One region of the Romboutsia sp. Marseille-P6047 genome, then DNA from elsewhere that is predicted to be linked to it. Evidence: riboswitches for the same ligand, from Rfam matches in the RefSeq annotation. Region 1 holds a riboswitch; each other region holds the start of a gene.
What was found. A riboswitch is a leader RNA that binds a small molecule or an ion and turns the genes downstream of it on or off. The one in region 1 is predicted to bind lysine.
Positions count from the first base shown of each region.

Region 2: it holds a riboswitch for lysine, as region 1 does, so the genes downstream of both, EIH23_RS04285 (aspartate-semialdehyde dehydrogenase) here and EIH23_RS09895 (YfcC family protein) in region 1, are expected to answer to the same signal.
Region 3: it holds a riboswitch for lysine, as region 1 does, so the genes downstream of both, nhaC (Na+/H+ antiporter NhaC) here and EIH23_RS09895 (YfcC family protein) in region 1, are expected to answer to the same signal.

Region 1 is NZ_UWOT01000008.1:85,048-92,798, forward strand. It holds gene EIH23_RS09890 (ABC transporter substrate-binding protein) at 1-811, opposite strand, end outside; gene EIH23_RS09895 (YfcC family protein) at 969-2,399, opposite strand; lysine riboswitch at 2,527-2,699, opposite strand; gene EIH23_RS09900 (glycoside hydrolase family 1 protein) at 2,841-4,247, opposite strand; gene EIH23_RS09905 (PTS transporter subunit EIIC) at 4,271-5,665, opposite strand; gene EIH23_RS09910 (NADH-quinone oxidoreductase subunit NuoE family protein) at 6,002-6,481, shown strand; gene EIH23_RS09915 (polysaccharide deacetylase family protein) at 6,559-7,446, opposite strand; gene EIH23_RS09920 (anti-sigma-V factor rsiV) at 7,512-7,751, opposite strand, start outside.
Region 2 is NZ_UWOT01000003.1:118,571-126,321, forward strand. It holds gene dapB (4-hydroxy-tetrahydrodipicolinate reductase) at 1-373, opposite strand, end outside; gene dapA (4-hydroxy-tetrahydrodipicolinate synthase) at 367-1,263, opposite strand; gene EIH23_RS04285 (aspartate-semialdehyde dehydrogenase) at 1,313-2,311, opposite strand; lysine riboswitch at 2,417-2,585, opposite strand; gene EIH23_RS04290 (L-serine ammonia-lyase) at 2,799-3,992, shown strand; gene EIH23_RS04295 (M20 metallopeptidase family protein) at 4,036-5,154, shown strand; gene EIH23_RS04300 (small, acid-soluble spore protein, alpha/beta type) at 5,226-5,498, shown strand; gene EIH23_RS04305 (class I SAM-dependent DNA methyltransferase) at 5,485-6,234, shown strand; gene hslO (Hsp33 family molecular chaperone HslO) at 6,260-7,135, shown strand; gene rpoN (RNA polymerase factor sigma-54) at 7,258-7,751, shown strand, end outside.
Region 3 is NZ_UWOT01000005.1:60,518-68,268, forward strand. It holds gene EIH23_RS06620 (UbiD family decarboxylase) at 1-1,250, opposite strand, end outside; gene EIH23_RS06625 (protein phosphatase 2C domain-containing protein) at 1,413-2,189, opposite strand; gene EIH23_RS06630 (hypothetical protein) at 2,380-2,661, opposite strand; gene EIH23_RS06635 (peroxiredoxin) at 2,866-4,620, shown strand; gene EIH23_RS06640 (ribonuclease H family protein) at 4,673-5,281, opposite strand; lysine riboswitch at 5,422-5,594, shown strand; gene nhaC (Na+/H+ antiporter NhaC) at 5,705-7,144, shown strand; gene EIH23_RS06650 (AbgT family transporter) at 7,521-7,751, opposite strand, start outside.

The DNA of each region.
Region 1 (7,751 bases):
ATATTGAATCTGGATTTAATTTTATTAAATCTTCTTCACTTATATTTCCACCATTAGGATTTAATAACTCACCTCCAAGAATTGAAACCATATCTCCACCTAATGTACTTGCTCCATAAGTATATATCTGTCCATCCATATATTCTATTATTAAAGTAGTTTGCTTTTCATTATTTTTTACTGAATCAGCTACAGATTTTACTTTTAAATCAATTTCATTTACTAAATCCTTAGCTCTATCTTCAACATTAAATATCTTACCTAAATTTAATATATCAATCTTTTCATTTTCCACTTTTCTACTTGCTACTGCTCCACTATTTAATGACATATATGTATTTGTACCATTTTTATGCCAATAGTCCACATCACCTAAATTCTTCTCATCAAATAATGAGTACCAAGATAATATAAAGTCTGGTTGTTCCATTATAATAGTTTCCTTAGATGGTGCAAATTCTTTTAAATAATTTACTTTATTAAAAGCTTCTTTATATTCACTCTTAACTTCATGGTCTAATCCAGAAGCCATTACTATCTTATCTTCTAAACCTAATGCTAGTAATGTTTCTATTGAATTTTGATATACTGCTACAACCTTTTCAGGTGACTTTTCAAAAGTTATTTCTACAGGTTTTTTTTCATAATTATATGTAGTTATTGTAACAGGATAATGTGAACTCTCATTCACTATATTTTCTGTTAATTCTTTATCTTCTACTTCATTTGTATTATTTGTGCTACATGCTGTAAGGCTTAATATAATTAAACCACTTAAAAGTAATGTAATTTTTTTCTTAATCATCTTCATTTTCTAAATCCTCTCATATATATTTACAATAAATACCTTACAATATTATACATATAAACTTAATCCTATTTGTGTCATTTTTGTGTCATTTCTGTGTCACTTTACACAAAAAAGTAAAAATAATAAAAAAATAGATGGACTAGAATGTCCATCTATTTTATGCCCATTGCATTAGTGATCCGATTGTTATAAAACCAAGTGATAATATAAATAATATCCCTTGAAGTGGTAAAACCCACTTTAACCATTTTCCATAAGGCACACCTGCAAGACCCAAGCAAGCTATTAATATTCCTGATGTTGGGAATAGTGTATTAGAAAATCCATCTCCCAATTGATATATCAATACTGTTAATTGACGAGATATTCCAACTAAATCTCCAAGTGGTGCAAGAATTGGCATTGTAAGTGCTGCTTGTCCTGAACCCGAACTAACAAAGAAGTTTATAAACATTTGTATAGGATACATTATATAAGCTGCTATCATTGGTGGTAAGTTACCAATTAATTGAGATAAATTATATAAAATTGTATCTATTATATTAGCATTCTCTGCAATTATTACTATAGCTCTAGCAAATACTAACATAACAGCTGCTCCTATCATTCCCTTTGCACCTTCTATAAATGCATCTGCCATTTCATCAGTTCCAAGTTTTCCAATAAAACCACTCATAAGTCCAGTTGCTAAAAATACTGCAGCTATTTGAGGAATCCAAAATCCCTGAGTTAATACTCCCCATACAATTATTCCTATACATAATGCCAATAAAAGTAATATTATTTTATGTGACATTCTAAAATCTTCATTTTCACTTCCACAGTTACCTAAGTTTGCACGCTTAATTTGATCACTTTCATAAACTAAACTAAGTTTTGGATTCTTTTTAATTTTTGATGCATACATCATTAAAAATACAGTTCCTATACAAGTAGTTATAAACCAAATAATTGTACGATATTCTATTCCTGAGAACATCGGTATTTCTGCTATTGATTGTGCAATACCTACTGTAAATGGATTAAGCATAGCTGATGAAAATCCTAATTCACAAGCCAAATATGTAATTCCAACTGCAACTATACTATCATATCCTAAAGATAGCGCTAAAGGTACAATTATTGCTACAAAAGGAACTGCCTCTTCACTCATTCCAAATACAGCACCACCTAATGAGAATAAAAATGTAAGCATTGGAATTACTAAAATTTCTTTTCCTTTAAATATATTAGTAACTCTCACTATTCCAAAATCTATTGCTTTAGTTCTAGTAATTAAATTAAATGCTCCCCCAACTACAAATAAAAATGCTATTATTTCTGCACCACCAATAATACCTTCTACTGGTGCTTGTAAAACTTCAAATACTCCTTGTGGCTGACTTTCAATATATTTAAATGAGCCATCTACAATTATTGTTTTTTCACTTCCATTTACCACCTTTACTACTTTTTCATAAGCCCCTCCTGGTACAATATAAGTTGCAATTGATACAAGTATAATTATTGAAGTAATGATTACTAAAGTATGAGGTACCTTTAATTCTCTTTTATTTTCTCTTTCTGTTCTTGCTTGTGCTAAATTCAATACTTTCACTCCCTTTTATTTTTATAATTTTCTTAAATACAAAAAAGTCTTGAGCGAAATCACTCAAGACTATATTCTTTCATTCAAATAATTTACAAATTGAAATACCAATTTATTAAAATATATCTGTCATGATAGCTCATCATAAAATTTATGACAGTATTATGCATATTCTACATAATCCCAACTATATAACCTTAAAGCCTCAGTTATATGTTTCGGCGATATTTCCTTTCAATTTACTTCACTGTGCTTAACTCTGTAAATTTACTCTTAAAGATCGCAACCTCTATCTTTTTTATTTAATTTTTAATTTATATATAATATAACCTATATTATTTCTATTGTAAAGTGAACATTAACTTTATTTTCAGATTTTTCTAATTTTATATCATTTTAACATAAAAGACTGAACTACTTTAGTTCAGCCTTAATATATTTCTATAATTTTTCCCCATTAGATCTTATTACTTCTTTATACCAAAAGTAACTATCTTTTTTAATTCTCCTTAAATCTTTAAAATCATGATCTTCTCTATTGATATATACAAATCCATAACGTTTTTTAAACCCTTGATGAGAACTTAATAAGTCAATTACTGACCAAGGACAGTATCCAATTAGCTCTACACCATCTTCAATTCCTTTTCTACAAGCATCTATATGATCTCTTAAGTAATTAATTCTATAATCATCATGGACTCTTTCGTCTTCAGTTAATGTATCTGCTGTTCCAAGACCATTTTCTGTAATTATAAGAGGTAAATGATATTTATTGTAATATTCATTTAATGCTATTCTTAACCCAACAGGATCTATTTGCGCTCCATACTCTGTTGCACTTAAGTTAGGATTTTTTTCAATTTTAAAATATCCATATAAATCATAATCTATCTCACTAACACGAGTTCCAACTGGATTTTCTTCTGTTGCTTCAAGATGTCTTGCACATAGTGTACGATAATAGTTAAATGCTATAAAGTCCATTTTAGCATTTTTAAGTATTTCTTTATCTTCCTCAAGCATATTAGGAACTATGTTAAGTTTTTCTAAGTAATTCATATAATATGCTGGGTATTGTCCATTATAGTGCATGTCTAATAAATAATTAGTTTTAAAGTTATCATTTAATTTTGCTGCCCATACATCTTCTGGCTTATTTGAGTATGGATAAGTTACTGTAGCCGATATTGATGGCCCTATTTTCCCACCTTCAACCATATTATGGCAAGCTATTGTTGCTAATGCGTGAGCTAAACACATATGATAATCCATCTGTGCTCTCATTTTTTCAACTTTATAATTATCAGTTTCATATATATTCATACGCTCTTTTACACGCATCATTAAATTTTGTTCATTATGTGGTTGCCAGTACTTAACTCTATCTCCGAAGTTTTCAAAGCAAATCTTTGCATATCTTTCAAATGCAAATGTACATTCTCTAGCTTCCCATCCATTATACTTCTCAACTAATGCATATGGTAAATCAAAATGATATAAGGTAACAAATGGAGTTATATTACACTCTACTAAATAATCTATTACCTTATTGTAAAAGTCTATTCCAGCTTGATTTATTTCTCCATCTCCAGTGGGTATAATTCTAGCCCATGATAGCGAAAATCTATATATATTTAGCCCTAAATCTTTCATAAGATCTATGTCTTCTTTCCAGTGATGATAAAAATCACTAGCTACCTTACTGTCTGCTTGAATTTCTGACTTTTTAAATGAATTAAAGTCTGCAACTGTCATTCCTTTTCCATCTTCATTCCATCCACCTTCTATTTGAAATGCTGAAGATGATGCCCCCCATAAGAAATCTTTCGGGAATGTATTTTTCATACTACGTCCTCCTAATGTCTATATTAAGCAACCTCTTTTAAAGTTTCTTCTTGCTCTTCCTCTATATCTTTAAATCCAACTATATATGTAAGTAGTGCTGAACCAAAGAATGCAAAAACACATCCTATTAAGTAAGCTAAAAATCCTTTAGCTCCAGCTTGTGCATATACTGGAATTGTAAGTACACCTTGATTTGCAAATGCTATACCAAATGCTCCTCCATATCCCATTATTCCACCACCTATTGCACCGCATATTACTGCACATATCATTGGCCTTTTTAAGCGTAAGTTAGCTCCATAAATTGCAGGTTCTGTTATACCAAATAAAGCAGTTATACTCCCCGATAAAGCAACTGTTTTTAGTGATTTATTTTTCGATTTTAAAAATACACCTAATGCTGCTCCTGCTTGTGAGAAATTTGCTGCTCCTGCAAATGCTAGTAAATTTTGACGTCCATTTTGAGCTATATCATTTATTGCTATTGGTAATATTGGTCTATGAGCTCCAAATATAACTAATACACACCACATTCCACCTATAAATGCTCCACAAAGAACTGGGCTAAAGTTCATAAGTAATTGATAGAACCAATTAACTCCATTACCTATATATATTCCTATTGGCCCAAATACTAATAAAGTGGATGGAACCATTATTAATATTGAAAGTGTAGGAACCATTATCATTTCAATTACATCTGGTATTACTTTTTTTAAGAATTTCTCTAAGAAAGATAACATCCAAATTGCAATAATTATCGGTATTACTGATGAAGTATAACTTGCTTTTGTAATACTAATATTAAATAAACTTACTACTCTCTCTTCTGCCATTAATGCTACTATACTAGGATAACATAGAGTTGCACCAAGTACCATTGATATAATTTCATGTGTTTTAAATACTTTAGCAGCTGTATATCCAAGTATTATTGGGAAAAAATAAAACACTGCATCTGATGCTGCATTTAAGATAATATATGTATCATTTTGCTTTATATCTATATTATGCTTATTTAAGTAGTACATAGATATAACTGCTAATATCCCCTTTATCATTCCTGAACCAGCTAGTGCATATATAATCGGCGTAAATATCTGAGCAATAGTTGTAAGTACCTTATTTAATGAAAAACCTTTTTTAATTTCTTCATTATTTTTATTCTTAGTTTTACCAACCATAGGTTCTAGTTCTTTAAATACTTTATCTACTTTACTTCCTATAACTACTTGTAACTGTTCCATACTTTCTACTACAGTTATAATTCCTTCTATTTGTGAAAGATTTTCTTTATTTACTTTACTAAAATCTATTAATGTAAATCGTAATCTTGTATGACAATGTATAACATCTTTTATATTATCTTTGCCACCAACATTTTCTAAAACTTCTTTAGCAATCTGTTTAAAATTCATATCTAACCTCCTATTTCTTATAACTTTATGTCCTTTATTATTTATCCATTATTTTTATTGATAATCAAATATTTTCATTTATTTAATAATCCTAATTTAATTATTTATAATTTTAGATAATTACTTATAAGTTTAAATATCAATTATATAAGTACTTTAATATATTCTTTACTAATGTTATTTCTTATAAAGTTTATACTAGTAATTTAAGGGTATTAATAATAATTATTATATTAAGGTGTTTAATTAATATTTTAGTACTTATTGTTACAATGCCTTTAGTATATTTATTAATTGTATAGTTTAATCTGTATAATATATAAAGGAGAGTTTTATATGTGTGATTTTATTTCTCGTAATAGTAAATCATTTGAGGAGTTAGATATATTTATAAATTCACTTGATAAAAGCGAGGATAATGTAATTCGTACTTTACATTATGCGCAAAAAATATTTGGATATCTTTCAAATGAAGTTCAAAAATATATTTCTAAAAAACTAAACATTTCATTTGATAAGATTCATGACTTAGTTAATTTTTACTCTTACTTTACAACTGACCTTAAAGGTGAAATCAAAATAAAAGTATGTTTAAGTGGTGCATGTGCTAAAAATGATAGTAGTAATATACTTGCTGAATTTGAAGAATTGCTAGGTTTAAAATGTGGTGAAACTAGTAGTGATTTAAAGTTTAGCTTAGATTCATCAAGGTGTGTTGGTTCATGTCGTCGTTCTCCAGTCATTACTATAAATGGAAGAGTTTATGATAATGTAACTCTTAAGGATGTTTCTTTAATTCTAAAAGAACTTAAGTAGTTTTTAATTTATATATAGTAAAAATAATAAACTTAATAAAAAAGATGGACTGTATATTACGTCCATCTTTTTGTCTTCTATGAAAGAGTTTTAAACTCATATCCATTTTCTTTAAAATATTTTATTATTTGTGGTAAAGACTTTGCTGTTTCTTCTTTTCCATAAGTATCGTGCATTAAAAGAACTACCATTTCTTTATCTTTAGATGTTTGTATTGCTATATTAGCTAATTGATCAGCATCTTTTTTAGCTCCTTCTGCATCTTTACTTAATGCATTCCAGTCTATTGATGCCATGTTATTTTCATCTAAATAAGCATCTAAACTATCCATACCTTTCCATGACATATGACCACCTGGACATCTTATTACTCTAGTAGAAAAATACTTACCTAAAACATCTTTTAATAATTTATCAGTTTTTTCAAAATCAGCTTTAAATGCCTCTAAATCTAATACTCTATTTGGATATAATATGCGATAATCATGAGTATATGAATGATTTGCAATAGCATGACCTTCATTTAGTTCTTGTTTTAAAAGTTCTTTTGCTTTTTCTCCACCTCTTTCAATATTTTCCCCTGTAACAAAGAAAGTTGCATGAACATCATTTTCTTTTAATATTTTTAAAACTTGAGGAGTTACAGTTGTTGAAGTTCCATCATCAAAAGTCAAAAATACTATTTTTTCTCCATTATTAGAATAATCATAGCTATTAAGTTTTTCAGCTACTTTTCTAGCATCATAAGAATATTTTTTAGCATCATTACTACATCCAACCATATACTTTTTCTTTTCTTCTTCTTCTTTTCTTCTTTCTTCTTCAATTCTTTGTTGCTCTAATTTTATTTGCTTTTGTTCTTCAAAGTAAGACCAAGCCTTACTTGTTATTCCTATAAAAAATAAACATATTAGTATTAATATTATTAATCTACTTTGGTTTATATTTCTTCTTACGTTTCTCATCTCTCTTAGTGCCTTTCTTTAATGTCATTTTTCTAGTTTGTATGTCCGTTATTTTCAATTTATATTTATAATTTATCTGTTATTGATTTAGGTATTACAAACTCAGTTAATCCTTGTGATCCCGGTGCTACATCATATTTATCAAAACATATTACAATTTCACCTTTATCATTTATATAAAACCCTTGATTTTTATCTATTTTGTCAAATGTATAACTTCCATCATTAGCATCTATCCAATAATGTACTTCTGAATCAGCCTTCATTCTTTCTCTCATTTGTTGTTTTATGTTTTCACTTATAAT
Region 2 (7,751 bases), on a different contig from region 1:
GTTTTACTAATCTTAGTAATACATTAACTCCTAAAGACATGTTATAAGAGTGAAATATAGGTATAGCTTTAGATGCATTATAAATCTTATCAAACTCTTCATCATTATAACCTGTAGTAGCTATAACTAGTGGAGTTTTAGTTTTTAATGCATAACTTAAAACTTCATCTAAAGCTAAGTGATGTGAGAAATCTATTATAACATCAGCATTTTCACTAACATAGTCAAAAGAAGAGTATGCTTTAAATCCTAAATCATTGTTATTTTGAGGAGAAACCCCACAAACTAATTCTAAATTAGAGTCCTCATTAACACAGTTAGCCAAAACTCTTCCCATTTTTCCACTACATCCATTTATTATTACTTTTAGCATGTTCCCTCCTGTAATTTTAGTCCACAATTGACTAATTGTTGCTTTAGAACTTCTACATTTTTAGGATCCATTTCAGCAAGAGGCAGTCTTAAACCACCAACCTCGAATCCAAGTAAATTAGCAGCTGTTTTTACTGGAACAGGATTTACCTCTATAAATAAAGCATCTATAAGAGGTTTCATTCCAAGTTGAAGTTCTCTAGAACCATTTATATCTCCTTCAAAGAATTTATAAACTAAATCATGAGTTTCTTGAGGACAAATATTAGCCAGTACTGATATTACACCATGGCCTCCAAGAGATAATAATGGTAATATAGTATCATCATTACCAGAGTAAACAGCGAAATCTTTTGGAACTAATCTACAAACTTCAGCAACTTGAGCTAAGTTTCCGCTAGCTTCCTTTATACCAACTATGTTTTTAACCTGAGCAAGTTCAGAAACCATACTAGGAGCAAGATTGACACCAGTTCTGCTAGGAACGTTATACATTATTATAGGTATATTAACGCTAGAGGCTATAGTTTCAAAGTGTTTTTTTATTCCAGATTTATTTCCTTTATTATAATAAGGTGTTATAACTAAAAGAGCATCTGCTCCAAATTTCTCAGCTTGTTGACACATATAAATAGAGTGAATAGTATCATTTCCACCAGTGCCAGCTATGATAGGTATTCTTTTATTAGCCTTATCTATAACATATTTTATAACAGCAAGATGCTCTTCATCATCAAGAGTACTAGCTTCACCTGTAGTACCACAAGCAACTATAGCATCTGTATTATTTTCTATATGAAATTCAACTAATTCACCAAGTTTTTCATAGTTAACTCTACCATTCTCATCAAATGGAGTAATTAAAGCAACTGCAGATCCTTTAAATATCATAACGATATCCCCCTTAAAATATAAAAATTAAAAATAATTTTTAATAAATTTAAACTAAATTATATTTTAATAGCAACTCAGCTATTTGAACTGCATTAGTAGCAGCACCTTTTCTGATGTTATCAGCTACACACCAGAAGTTTAATCCGTTATCGATACTAAAGTCTCTTCTTATTCTTCCAACAAAAACTTCATCATTACCGTTTGCATCAATTGTTGTAGGATATTCTAATTTTTCTGGATTATCTATTACAATAACACCATCTGCATTTTTTAAATCATTTATTACATCATTAAGTTCAAATGGATTTTCAAGCTCAATATTTATAGATTCACTATGACAGTTTTTAACAGGAACTCTAACTGTAGTAGCAGTGACTTTTAAGTTATAGTTATTAAATATTTTCATAGTTTCGTTTACCATTTTCATCTCTTCTTTTGTATAGCCATTTTCAGTAAATACATCTATATGAGGAAGACAGTTAAAGGCTATTTGATGAGGATAAAAGCTATTAGCTTCTCCGTTTACACCATTTTCTAAATCTTTAACTCCTCTCACACCAGAACCAGATACAGCTTGGTATGTAGAGTAAATAACTCTTTTTATTTTATATTTTTCTTGAAGTGGTTTTAATGGAACTACAGCTTGTATAGTAGAGCAATTTGGATTAGCTATAATCCCTTTATGATCTTTAACTGCATCAGGATTAACTTCAGGAACCACTAATGGAACATTAGGGTCCATTCTCCACTGACTGGAATTATCTACTACAATAGCTCCTTTAGATGCTGCAATAGGTGCAAATTTTTCACTTATAGATCCACCTGCAGAGAATAATGCTATTTGTATATCTCTATCAAAAGAGTTTTTAGTTAATTCTTCAACTATATACTCTTTTCCTGCAAATTTAACTACAGAACCTGCTGATTTAGCAGATGAAAATAAATAAAGATTTTTTATTGGAAAATGCCTTTCTTCTAACACTTTTAAAAATGTTCTACCAACCATACCAGTAGCACCAACTATTGCCACATTTATCTTTTTCATTTTAATCACCCCAATTTAATATATATTTACCAAAGTTATATAAAATACATACAATTAAAAAAACGTACAAAGGTATACTTTGTACGTTTTAAAATACATAAAAGTAAACCTTGTAGCTCAACACTTAAGATAAGTGACAGTATTGTATATATTCTATACAATCCCAGAAAATACCTTTGCCAAGATATATCTTCGGCTATAATTCCTTTCTCTAATTATTAACGCTTGCCAGCTACAATTAGTTACTAATAATTACAGCGCCTCTACGATAGGTTAAGAGACTATAAATAATTTAGTATAATTTTAATGTATAAATCTCTAAAAATCAATTTAAATTTTAGAAAATTCTAAATTTTAATGCAAATAATGAAATTAGGTTGAAAAAATTCTAAATTTTAATGAATAATTTGTATCTAATAATATGACAAAAAGATATAATTAAAATTGAAGGAATATACTAATTATCACAATATAAGGGGGAAATTTAGTGGATACTTTAAAAGAATTATTTAAAATTGGTTGTGGTCCGTCAAGCTCTCATACAATGGGTCCGCAAAGAGCAGCTAAAAAGTTTAGAGATAAGAATCATAATGCAGATAGTTTTAGAGTAAATTTATATGGTAGTTTAGCGGCAACAGGGGAAGGTCACTTGACAGATTATATTATAAAAAAAACATTAGAACCTAAAAGTGTTGAAATAATATGGGAACCAGATGAAATAAAAGATTTCCATCCAAATGGAATGACATTTAGGGCTCTAGATAAAGATAATAATGTGATAGATGAGTATACAGTGTTTTCAATAGGCGGAGGAAGTTTAAAAGAAGAAAATGAAAATACATCAAATATTAGTAAACAATACCCTTTGACTACAATGACAGATATTATGAATTGGTGTAATGAAAATAATAAAACCTTATTGGATTATGTTTTAGAAAATGAAGATGACGATGTTTTTGAATATATAGATAATATAAGAATAGCGATGAGACGATCTATAAAAGAAGGATTAGAATCAACCGAATTTATACCTGGCAAGTTACAATTAAAAAGGCGTGCTAAAGACTTTTATAATAAATATTTAGAAAGTAATAAATTTACAACTATGTTATTTTCTTATGCATTAGCTGCTTCAGAGCAAAATGCTTCTGGAAATATGATAGTTACAGCTCCAACATGTGGTTCAGCAGGAGTTATACCAGGGGTACTTTTAAGTTTACAAGACCATGGTGAATATACTGATAATCAAATAAATGAGGCATTATTAGTAGGAGGATTGATTGGAAATATTATAAAATACAATGCATCAATTTCAGGTGCTGAAGTAGGATGTCAAGGTGAAATCGGTGCTGCATGTTCTATGGCTGCTGCAGCTATTGCATATCTTAAAGGTGGAACTACTGAGCAAATAGAGTATGCAGCTGAAATAGCATTAGAGCATCACTTAGGAATGACATGTGACCCGGTATATGGGTATGTTCAGATTCCATGTATAGAAAGAAATGCTATCGGAGCAGAAAGAGCTTTAGACTCAGCTAACTATGCTTTATTGACAGATGGAACACATTTTATAACATTAGATCAAGTAATTCAAACTATGAAGGAAACAGGTATAGATATGATGGATAAATATAAAGAAACTGCTAAAGGTGGTTTAGCTAAGCACTTTTTCTCATGTTAACAAAAACATAGTTTAAATAATTCACTCAAGGGGGAAGAAAAATATGAATGACATAAAGGCATTGTTTGAAAAACTGAAAAATCATAGAAATAAATTACATAATATTGGTGAAATAGGTAGAAAAGAATATAATACATCAAAATATATAAGAAGTTATTTAGATAAATTAGGAATAGAATATAGTGTTTATATAGAAACTGGTACGGTAGGTATTATAAAAGGAAAAAATCCTAGAAAAACTATAGCATTTAGATCAGATATTGACGCATTAAGTACTGAAAATGGAGTTAAGCATTTATGTGGACATGATGGGCATATGAGTATTTTACTTGGATTAATAGAATATCTAAATAATAATAGGCATAATTTAAATGATAATATTGTATTTATATTTCAACCAGCAGAAGAAGCGCCTGGTGGAGCTGAAGAAATGATAAAACAAGGTGTTCTCAAAGATTATAATGTAGATGAAATATATGGATTACACATATATCCTGAAATACCAGAAGGATATATTGGTTTAAGAGATGGTTATTTCTTAGCACAAGGAGCAGAAATAGATATAAATATAACTGCTAAAAGTGCCCATGGAGCTATGCCTCAAAATGGAATAGATGCTACTGTAGTTGCTTCTAGCTTAATAAGCAATTTACAAAGTATAGTTTCTAGAAACTTAAGTCCTATAGATAATGGAGTAATTACAATAGGAAAACTAAATGCAGGATCTGTAAGAAATATAGTTGCTGAAAATGCATATTTAGAAGGAACTATGAGAACATTTAGTCCAGAAACTTACGCACATATGAAAAAGAGAATTAAGGAAGTTGTATCTGGGTGTGAAGTTATGTATAATTGTAAAATTGATGCAGAGATAAGAGATTTTTATCCTGCTGTAAATAATGATAAAAAGTTGTATGATGAATTTATAAATATAATAGGTGAAGATAAAATAATAAAGTTAGACCCTTTAATGATATCGGAGGACTTTTCATACTATCAAAAAGAAGTTCCAGGATTATTTTTTATGTTAGGTTCTAGAAATGAAGAAAAAGGATATATAAATGGACTTCATAATATTAATTTCAATTTTGATGAAAAAATTTTCTTAAATGCCTTAGAAATATATATTAAATTATTAAAAGCTAAAAAATTACTAAATTAAAAATTAACCCCTTTGTTTTTTGTATAAATTTTGTCTAGATGATAAAAATACAGAAAAGAAGGGGTGTTTTTATGGAAAAAAATGAATTAAATAAAGAACTTATAGAAAAATGTGAAAGAACTAAAAAAGGAGCTAATAAAAAGAAGCTAAAGCCATTGACAGATAATGATATAATGAAATATGAGATAGCATCAGAACTAGGCTTATTAGATAAGGTTAGTGAACGTGGATGGGCAGGTCTTACTGCAAAAGAAGCAGGCAGAATTGGTGGAATACTTACATCACGAAAAAAACAAAAGAAAAAGATGATGGAGGACAAAAATAAAGAGGATGAATCAGTATAAAGATTTTGCATTCGTATACGATGAACTTATGAATGAAGTTGATTATGACGGATGGGTTGACTATATAGAGAATATAATAAAGAATGAAGATGCACAGGTTAAAAATATATTAGAATTAGCATGTGGAACAGGTAACTTAACAATACCTTTAACTAAGAAGAATTATGATATTGCGGGTATAGATATATCAGAAGAAATGCTTAGTGTAGCTAGAGAAAAAGGTGAAGATGAAGGCGTTGAATTAGTACTACTTCAACAAGATATTGCTGAATTAGATTTTGATATACCAAACCTTGACTGTATTCTATGTGCTTGTGATGGATTTAATTATATAACTTATGATGAAGACTTAGAAAATGTATTTTCTAAGTCATATGAACTATTAAAAGAAAATGGATTATTTATATTTGATATAAGTTCATTTTATAAACTATCAACTGTATTAGGAAATAATATGTACGGTGAAAATAGAGAAGATATAGCCTATATGTGGCAAAATTATTTTGATGAAGAAGAGAACTTAGTTGAAATGGAGTTAGCATTCTTTATAAGAGATGAAGAAGATGAGAGATTTGATAGATTTGAAGAAACTCATTTACAAAGAGCATACAAGGAAGAAGAAATAATAAGCCTACTAAAAAAAGTAGGATTTAATAAAATAAAAACATATGGAGACTTTACTTTTGAAAGTCCTAAAGATGACAGTGAAAGAATATTCTTTGTATGTAAGAAATAATTAGGATTTATCGGAGGAATACGAAATGAAAGATTATGTAATAAGAGCAACTGCAGGAAACGGACAAATTAGAGCCTTCGTAGCAACTACTAGAGACTTAGTTGAAGAAGCAAGAAGTTTACATGATACAACTAAGGTTGCAACTGCAGCATTAGGAAGAACGCTAACAGCAACATCAATGATGGGCTTAATGATGAAAAATGAAAGAGATAAAGTAACAGTTATAATAAAAGGTGGAGGTCCAATAGGAACAATACTTGTTACATCTGATTCAAAAGGGAATGTAAAAGGATACGTTTCAAATCCTTATGTAGAAGTTGAAAATTATCCGAATGGGAAATTAAATGTAGCAGGAGCAGTAGGAACTAATGGACATGTTAAGGTAATAAAAGATATAGGCCTTAGAGAACCTTATAATGGTTCTTATCCGCTAGTAAGTGGAGAAATAGCTGATGACTTTACTCATTACTTTGCATTATCTGAGCAAACTCCATCAGTAGTTTCTTTAGGTGTTCTTACAAGAAGTGATGAAGTTGAATATGCAGGTGGATTTATAGTTCAATTAATGCCTGATGCGGAGGAAGAAAATATATCTATATTAGAGAAAAATATATCAAATTTACCATCTATAACAAATATGCTTAAAGAAGGTAAAACTCCAGAAGATATATTAAATATAGTATTAAATGGATTAGATCCAAAAATATTAGATAAATGTGAAGTTAAATTTGAATGTGAGTGTTCAAAAGGAAAAGTTAAAGATGCACTAGCTGCTATAGGTAAAACTGCTTTAACTGAGATAATAGAAGAAGACAAAAAAGCAGAAGTTGGATGTCAATTCTGTAATAGAAAATACAATTACACAGAAGAAGAACTTATAGAAGTTTTACACAATATGTAATTAAATAACTTATTTTAAACCCTTGTGCTATGGTATACTAAACTTGTTGGTAGACCTTAGTATAAGGGTTTATTTTTATACAAAAAAATAAGAGTTAATAAAAGTTGATAGGGGGTTAAAATATGTACATTAAAAACAACTTAGAAATAACTCAATCTCAAAATCTAGTAATAAACTCTCAATTAATTCAATCTCTAAATATATTGCATATGAATAATATAGATTTAGATAAAGAAATAGAAAGAGAGCTTGAAGATAACCCTTTATTAGAAGCTGAAAAAAATAATGATATAAATTGGGAAGAATATATTAAGAGTAATGAAAGAAATAATATAATTAATCATAAAGAAAGGGAATTTAATGATAATGAGCTAAATTTAGAAAATGTTATTAAAAGTCCCAATAATATTTATGATGATCTACATCTTCAGCTTAATTTACATAAAGTAAGTCATTTAGAAAAAAAAATTTGTGAATATATAATTGATAGTTTAGATAAAGATGGATATTTAAATATTAGTGATGAAGAAATAATAAGTGAATTTAATATAAACAATGAAGTATATAATAAATGTTTAGAAATAATACAAGGATTTGATCCAAGTGGAGTAGGAGC
Region 3 (7,751 bases), on a different contig from region 1:
TCTACTAAATCTTTATTTTTTGTATACTTACTACTATCTTCTTTTGAAACAATATCTATATTTTTAAATGATTCGTCTTTTTCTTTTAATTTATTTTCTAATTCAAATCTACATTCGCCTTCACTTAAAGCAAATCTAAACTCTCCGCTACTTATAATCTTAAAAAAACCATCACTATAAGATGTATTATAATCTTTTTCACTTGATTTATAAGAATATATCTTTCTAGTCTTTGCATCAATTAGTATTTCATCTATTAATTTATCATATTTACAAATTTCTACATAATAGAATTTATTACCATTTATCATTTGTTGATAAGAGTTTATAGTAATTCCATCTTTATTTGTTCCCATTTTTTTTGTTATTAAGTTTATAATATCATCTTGCGTCATAGTGTATAAAGATAGATTTTCTTGATACTTACTTTCTAATTCAGATATCTTCTCATCATCACTATAGTACTTCTTTAAATATTCTATATACTTAATAGCTTCATCATAGTTTCCATTTTCATTAGCATAACTAGCTTGTTGTATGTAATAATTATACATAGAACTTATACATTCTTCTTTTGCTGCTTTTGCTAATTTATAATATTTCTTATCTTCTTCTAAAACTTTATCATAACCCTGTATAGCTTCATAATATTTCTTTACTTGTTGATTTTTAGTTGCTTCATTATAAACATTTCTAGATTCATAATAATTTTTTATTTTTTGAGTGTACTCATCTAATTCATCATTCATATTATTTAATGTTGATGATATACTTAAGTAAGAAAGTGCTACATCATAATTTATATTTTCTTCTATATACATTTCTTCAACTCTTTTTGATTGCTCTATTATACTATCAATATTTATATTAATATTATCTAACGCATTTACAGTATTTATTAAACCTATATATTGTTCTTTGTTTATTTGTCCATTTACATATTTGTCACCATTATTTATAATTACAGAATTTATTTTTTTAGATGCAGATTTATTAAATCTACTCATCTTCGATCCTGAAAAATCTGACTTTAAAGTTTCATAATAATCATATGCAATTTGATATTTTCTTGATTCTATATTCTTTACTAAGTGATCTACTTCTTTACTTATACTCATTTCATCACTACTAATAAAGAATACGACTATTAGTGCAATAAAGGCTAATACAGATAATAAAAGTTTAGTTATATTACCTCTATTGTTGTCTATAAAATCAGCAAATTTATCAAACAATTCTTTAAACTTCATTACTTTTCCCTTTCTATGTCTATAATATTATTATTTATATTTGCCTTATACTTTTATTATCTATTATACCATAATCTTTCTATTTATTTACATTTAAAAACAATATAGTATAAATATATTAATAATACTACATTTTTTTGATATTGATTTTTAAGACAACATTTATATAGATTTTATGAACATTATACTAATATCATCATACCCTTTATTTTTACTTAAATTATCTAAATGTTGTTTATAATTATTTTCAAGCCAAAACTTAGAAAATACATTTTTATTATACATTAATATAGTGTCATTCAAGTCATTAATCATGTCTTTATAATTATTAAATGAATCATAAAATCCATCACTAAAAAGAATAATATAGTCATTTTTATTTTCATCATTAATTTCCTCTATATAGTACTCTATATATCTATAAGACTCATTATTACTTAATGAGTTAACAAAATAATTATTATTCATTCCTAGAACTTTAATATATTTATTATTTTTCCTTATTAAAATATAACTATCCCCTATATTAAAGTATAATCTAAAACTATCACAAATTAATGCTAAAACCAATGTAGTTGCATATTTAGAATACTCAGTTCTAAATACAACAGGTCTACTTTGTTTAAAGTGATTATTTACTAACTCTAGCCACTTTATATATATTTTTTGTTGTATTTTACTATTAACTAAATCATTTTTTATGTTATCTAGTTTATATCCATTTTCTTTTATATAGTTCTCTAAAACGTAAATTCCTGCATCACAAGCTAATTTTGATCCTATATGGCTATATTCAAAAAAATCACTACTATGTCCATCTGCTAATGAACATATTATCCCACCTTTAATTTTTTTATACTTACAATAATCTTGTGATTCCTTACCTTTTAATATATTTTTATATCCAACTACACTTCTGTAGAAAACATCAAATTCCATCTCCTACCTCCTAAAATACTTCTTATTTATTTTTTATTATTTTTAAGTAGAAACTATTCTCCATTTATAATAAAAATAGGACTACAAACAATACTTGATGATATCAATATCGTTTATAGTCCTATTCTTACATCCTCACTAATCATTAAATTTAACGTCATTAAATTTATATAATTCTCATTATGCATTCTTATGATACTTTTCTTCTTGATATATTTTGATTTTGCTTTTTCTTGTTGACTACCTTTTTAGCAACCCTAGCTTGAGGTACTCTTCTTTTCTTAGCAAATATACGATTTATATTGCATAAAAATAAAGTCCCGAATAGTGCTAAACTTCCAAAGCTGAAAAGCATAAAATAATATCCAATTCCAACAACTACTCCCATAAAAAGGTTAGAAATAAACAGCGTAGAAGTTACAAAAAAACATATCATAGGTGACATAATAAGTATTTGTACCAATCTTTTCAAACTACTCACCCCTATAATTACAATTTTTAACACATTTATTCATAATTAACTATACCAAATTTATCTAAAAATAGCAATTATTATTGTACATTTTTGTTGTATATAACAGACTTACACTACTTACTATTATAACCTGTAACATAAACATCTATTTATTAATACTATAAAATAGATTATATTTTATTGAATTAAGGGGTGATTTATATGCCATGTCTTCCAAGTTTAGGATCAACTGCGCCTGATTTCGAAGCCAATACAACTTTTGGACCTATAAAGTTGTCTGATTATAAAGGCAAATGGGTAGTTTTATTTTCTCATCCTGGTGATTTCACACCAGTATGTACTACAGAATTTATATGCTTTGCAAAATATTATGATGAGTTTCAAAAAAGAAATACGGATCTTATAGGGCTTAGTATAGATAGTAATAGTTCTCACTTAGCTTGGGTTTATAATATTTGTACTTTAACTGGTATTGAAATCCCATTTCCTGTTATTGCAGATTCTAATATGAGAATTGCTAAACTATATGGTATGATTTCTGAATCTATGAGCAATACATCTACTGTTCGTTCTGTATTTATAATAGATGATAAACAAGTTTTAAGAACTATTCTTTACTATCCTCTAACAACTGGAAGAAATATTCCAGAGATAATAAGAATTATAGACGCACTTCAAGCATCTGATAATGATAATATAGTTACTCCAGCTAACTGGCTTCCAGGTATGCCGGTAATTTTACCTCCACCTAAAACATGGAAGGATTTGAAAAAAAGAATAAATAATTGCGGAAAAGAATATTCATGCTTAGATTGGTACTTATGTTTTATGCCAGGTAAAGATGTAAAAGAAATAGAACGTTCTCAAACTATACCTTATTTAAATAGACCTCCTATAAACGGTCCTGATGAACAGTCTAATGTTACTAATAGTAATTGCCCTGATCTTCAACCAATTGTTATGGAGTATGTTTTAGGCAATCCGAAAAATGTTGACCCTAACTTTTTAGACGCAGTTATTTATGCATTTGTTGAAATAAATCCTGATGGTTCTTTATTAGTCCCTACACCAAGATATTTAGAGTATTTGGTTTCTCTAAAAAGATATAATCCTCAACTACAAGTAATTGCTGCTATTGGAGGATGGGGTGCTGAGGGATTCTCAGATGCAGCTTCAACACCTAAATCTAGATATGATTTTGCTAGACAGGTTAATAGACTTATAAATAATTATAACTTAGATGGTATAGATATTGACTGGGAGTATCCAGGTAGTAGTGCCTCTGGTATAAAATCAAGTATTAATGATAGAGAAAACTTTACATTATTATTAACTGCCATTAGAGACGTAATTGGTGATGAGAAATGGTTAAGTGTTGCTGGTACTGGTGATACTGGATATACAAATAGAAGTGCTGAAATAGATAAAATTGCTCCTATAATAACTTATTTTAACCTTATGAGCTATGACTTTACAGCAGGTGAAACTGGAGAGAGAGGACGTAGACATCAAGCTAATTTATATGATTCAGACCTATCTTTATCAGGTTATAGTGTTCATGGAATGGTTCAAAATCTTATACAAAATGGAATGCCTTCTGAAAAAATACTATTAGGAGTTCCTTTCTATGGTAGATTAGGAGCTACTACAACTGTATCAAATGACGAACTTAGAAGAAATTATATAAATAAGAATGGATATCAATATCAATTTGATAACGAAGCTAGAGTTCCTTATCTTATAAGAGATGGTCAGTATGCTATGTCTATAGAAAATGATTTATCTATATATTTAAAAGGTCAGTATGTATTAAATAACTGTTTAGGAGGAATATTCGCTTGGCAGTCAACTTATGATCAAGCAAATATATATGCTAGAGCTATGTATGAGTCAATAAATAGCCCAATAGCATTTGCAGATGAATTAGAAGATATCTATGGAGAAATTCCTGATTAAATCATAAAATAATAAGACCCTAATGAGTATACATTAAGGTCTTATTATTTTTTTATAAATCTATAGCTTTTTTAGCTAATTTATCAGCTTCTTCATTATACTTATCACCACTATGAGCTTTAACTTTTACAAATTTAATATTTAGTTTATTTTTTATTCCATCATAGAATCTTTTATATTCTATTGTTCCCTCTTTATTAGTTTTCCAAACTCCAGTACACCATTTTTCAATACCTTCGTAGTCAAAGTATAAAATTAGATTTTCTATATTATTTTCTAGGCAATAATTCATAGCTAGTTTTGATGCTTCTATTTCACCTGCGACATTTCTCATAGTTACTAAAGACTCATCATTACCCTTTATGCTGTATGTTTTTTGAACTTGTCCATTTTTTAGTATAACAACACCTGAGCCATATTCTCTTATACAATGTTCATAACTACCATCTACATATGCCTCTACGGTGTTATCTTCATTCGAAAAAATAATTTCTTTCTTTCCATATATATACTCTTCTGCTTCATCTTTAGATAAAAAGCTTTTGTATTCTGCTCCTGAAAACCCATTTACTTGAGACTTACATTCATCCCAAGTATTATATATTCCTATGCACTTACCTTTTCTGACTGCATAAAATTTTTTTTTACTCAATATTATCACTCCTATAAGCTTACAATTATTTTTATACCGCTTGTAATCAATAATTATTGTAACTTAAACTTTATTTTTTTTAAAGTTATATTTTGTCACTTCCATATGTTATTACTTTATGGTATAATTTTTTATGAATAACGAATATAACTAATGATAGAGGTCGCGATATTAATAAGTAGTTCTGTGGAGGTAAGCACGTTGAAGCAAAACAAAAGGTAATATTGCCGAAATATACAAGTGAAGCTTTAAGCTTGTATGTTGGGGTTATACATAATATGTATAACACTGTCACAATAATTTGTGGAGTACTATCTTTAGATTAAGTCATATACTAAAAAATGATTAAGTCTAGAGTAGAAACTTCTACTCTATTTTTTTAGCTAAAATTTAGATATCAGGTTATATTCATAAAAATCAAGGAGGTCTATCATGACATCATCAAGAGAAAAAAAACAAGCAACCTTATTTGATGCAGTTTTATGTATCGGTTTCTTAGTTGCGACCTTAGTAACATGCTTAGTCATTCTAAAAGATTATGAAATTTCAGCTCATATTCCATTAATATTAGGTGGAGTTTTTGCTGGCTGCATATCTATATTTAAGCTTGGGTTTACTTGGAAAGAATTAGAAGAAGGAATTTTAGAAACTATTAATACTACAATGCAATCTATTTTAATACTTTTAGTTGTAGGTATATTAATAGGTACTTGGATTATAAGTGGTATAGTTCCATCAATGATTTATTGGGGACTTAATTTATTATCTCCAAGTATATTTTTAGTAGCTACTACTGTAATATGTGCTATCGTATCAATTTCTACAGGTTCATCTTGGACAACAGTAGGAACTATTGGTATAGCATTGCTTGGTATAGGAAGTGCATTAGGCATGCCAAGTAGCTTAGTAGCTGGTGCAATTATTTCAGGAGCATATTTCGGTGATAAAATGTCTCCACTTTCAGATACAACGAACTTAGCTCCTGCAATGGCTGGAACTAATTTATTTGATCATATAAAACATATGTTATATACTACAATTCCTGCTCTTTTAATAGCGCTTATAATCTACGCTATATTAGGAATGAAGTATGCAGGAAGCCAAATAGATACAGCTCAAATAACAGAAATACAAAATGCTTTACTATCTAGCTTTAATACTTTATCTCCATGGTTATTCTTAGTGCCAGTTGGAGTTATAGCTATGGTTATCCTTAAAGTACCAGCAATACCCGCACTAATGATCGGAGCACTAGCTGGAGGATTTGTAGCGGTATTTTTCCAAGGAAGTTCAGCTGCAGATGTTATTGTAGCTGCTAAAGTAGGATATACTTCAAATAGTGGTATGGTATTTGTAGATGAATTACTTTCTCGTGGAGGACTGGAAAGTATGCTAGATACAGTTGCACTTATGATGTGTGCATTAGTAACTGGAGGTATACTTGAAAAGTCAGGAATACTACAAGCACTTGCTAATTCAATATTAAAAGTAGCAAAAGGAACATTCGGATTAATTGCTGCTACAATTTTCACTGCTATTGGAACTAATTTAGCTGTAGCTGATCAATACCTAGCAATAGTAATTCCAGGAAGTATGTATAAAGATGCATTTAAAAACCAAGGATTAGCTGCTAAAAATCTATCTCGTGCTTTAGAAGATAGTGCTACAATCACATCACCATTAATTCCATGGAATACATGTGGAGCTTATATGTCTGCCACAATGGGGGTTGGGTGTTTTGCATTTTTACCATTTGCATTCTTCAATTTACTTTGCCCTATAATATCACTATTTTATGGTTTAACAGGAATAAGTATAGAAAAAATATCAACTGAAGATAATACTGAGTCTGTAAAAGAGGCTATAGTATAAATATAATAAAAGGGTTGTCTATTTAGACAACCCTTTTTCTAATCCCCTTTTTAGGTATATTTTAGAATGGATTAATAATACATCAAATACACAAAGTTTAAGTAAAGATAGTATTTGTGTAAATTCTCTTGTAGATAATAATTTAGGTAATGTAATAAAATTGATACTAAAGACTTAGGTAATTACTCAAAATCTTCAGTCATAGTTTATACAAAGGATAACAAAATACATTCAATTTCCATAAAATGAAAAGATTTTGTATATGAAATTTTTCAAAAACCTCTACAAAATAGTAAGAATATCTAAATATTGTTCTAGACATAAAAAAGAAATCCCATAACATTTAAATGTATTGAGATTTCTTTTTTTATTTATATTATAAGCTGTAAACTAGTCCTGCTCCTGGTCCTAGTGGTAATCCTAATGTCATCCATAATACTAACATTATTATCCATCCAACTAAGAATATTAAACTGTATGGTACCATTGTTGATATTAAAGTTCCTATACCAGCTTTTTTATCATGCTTTTGAGCAAATATAACTATCATTGCAAAGTAACTCATAAGTGGTGATATTATATTAGTAGTAGAATCACCTATTCTGTA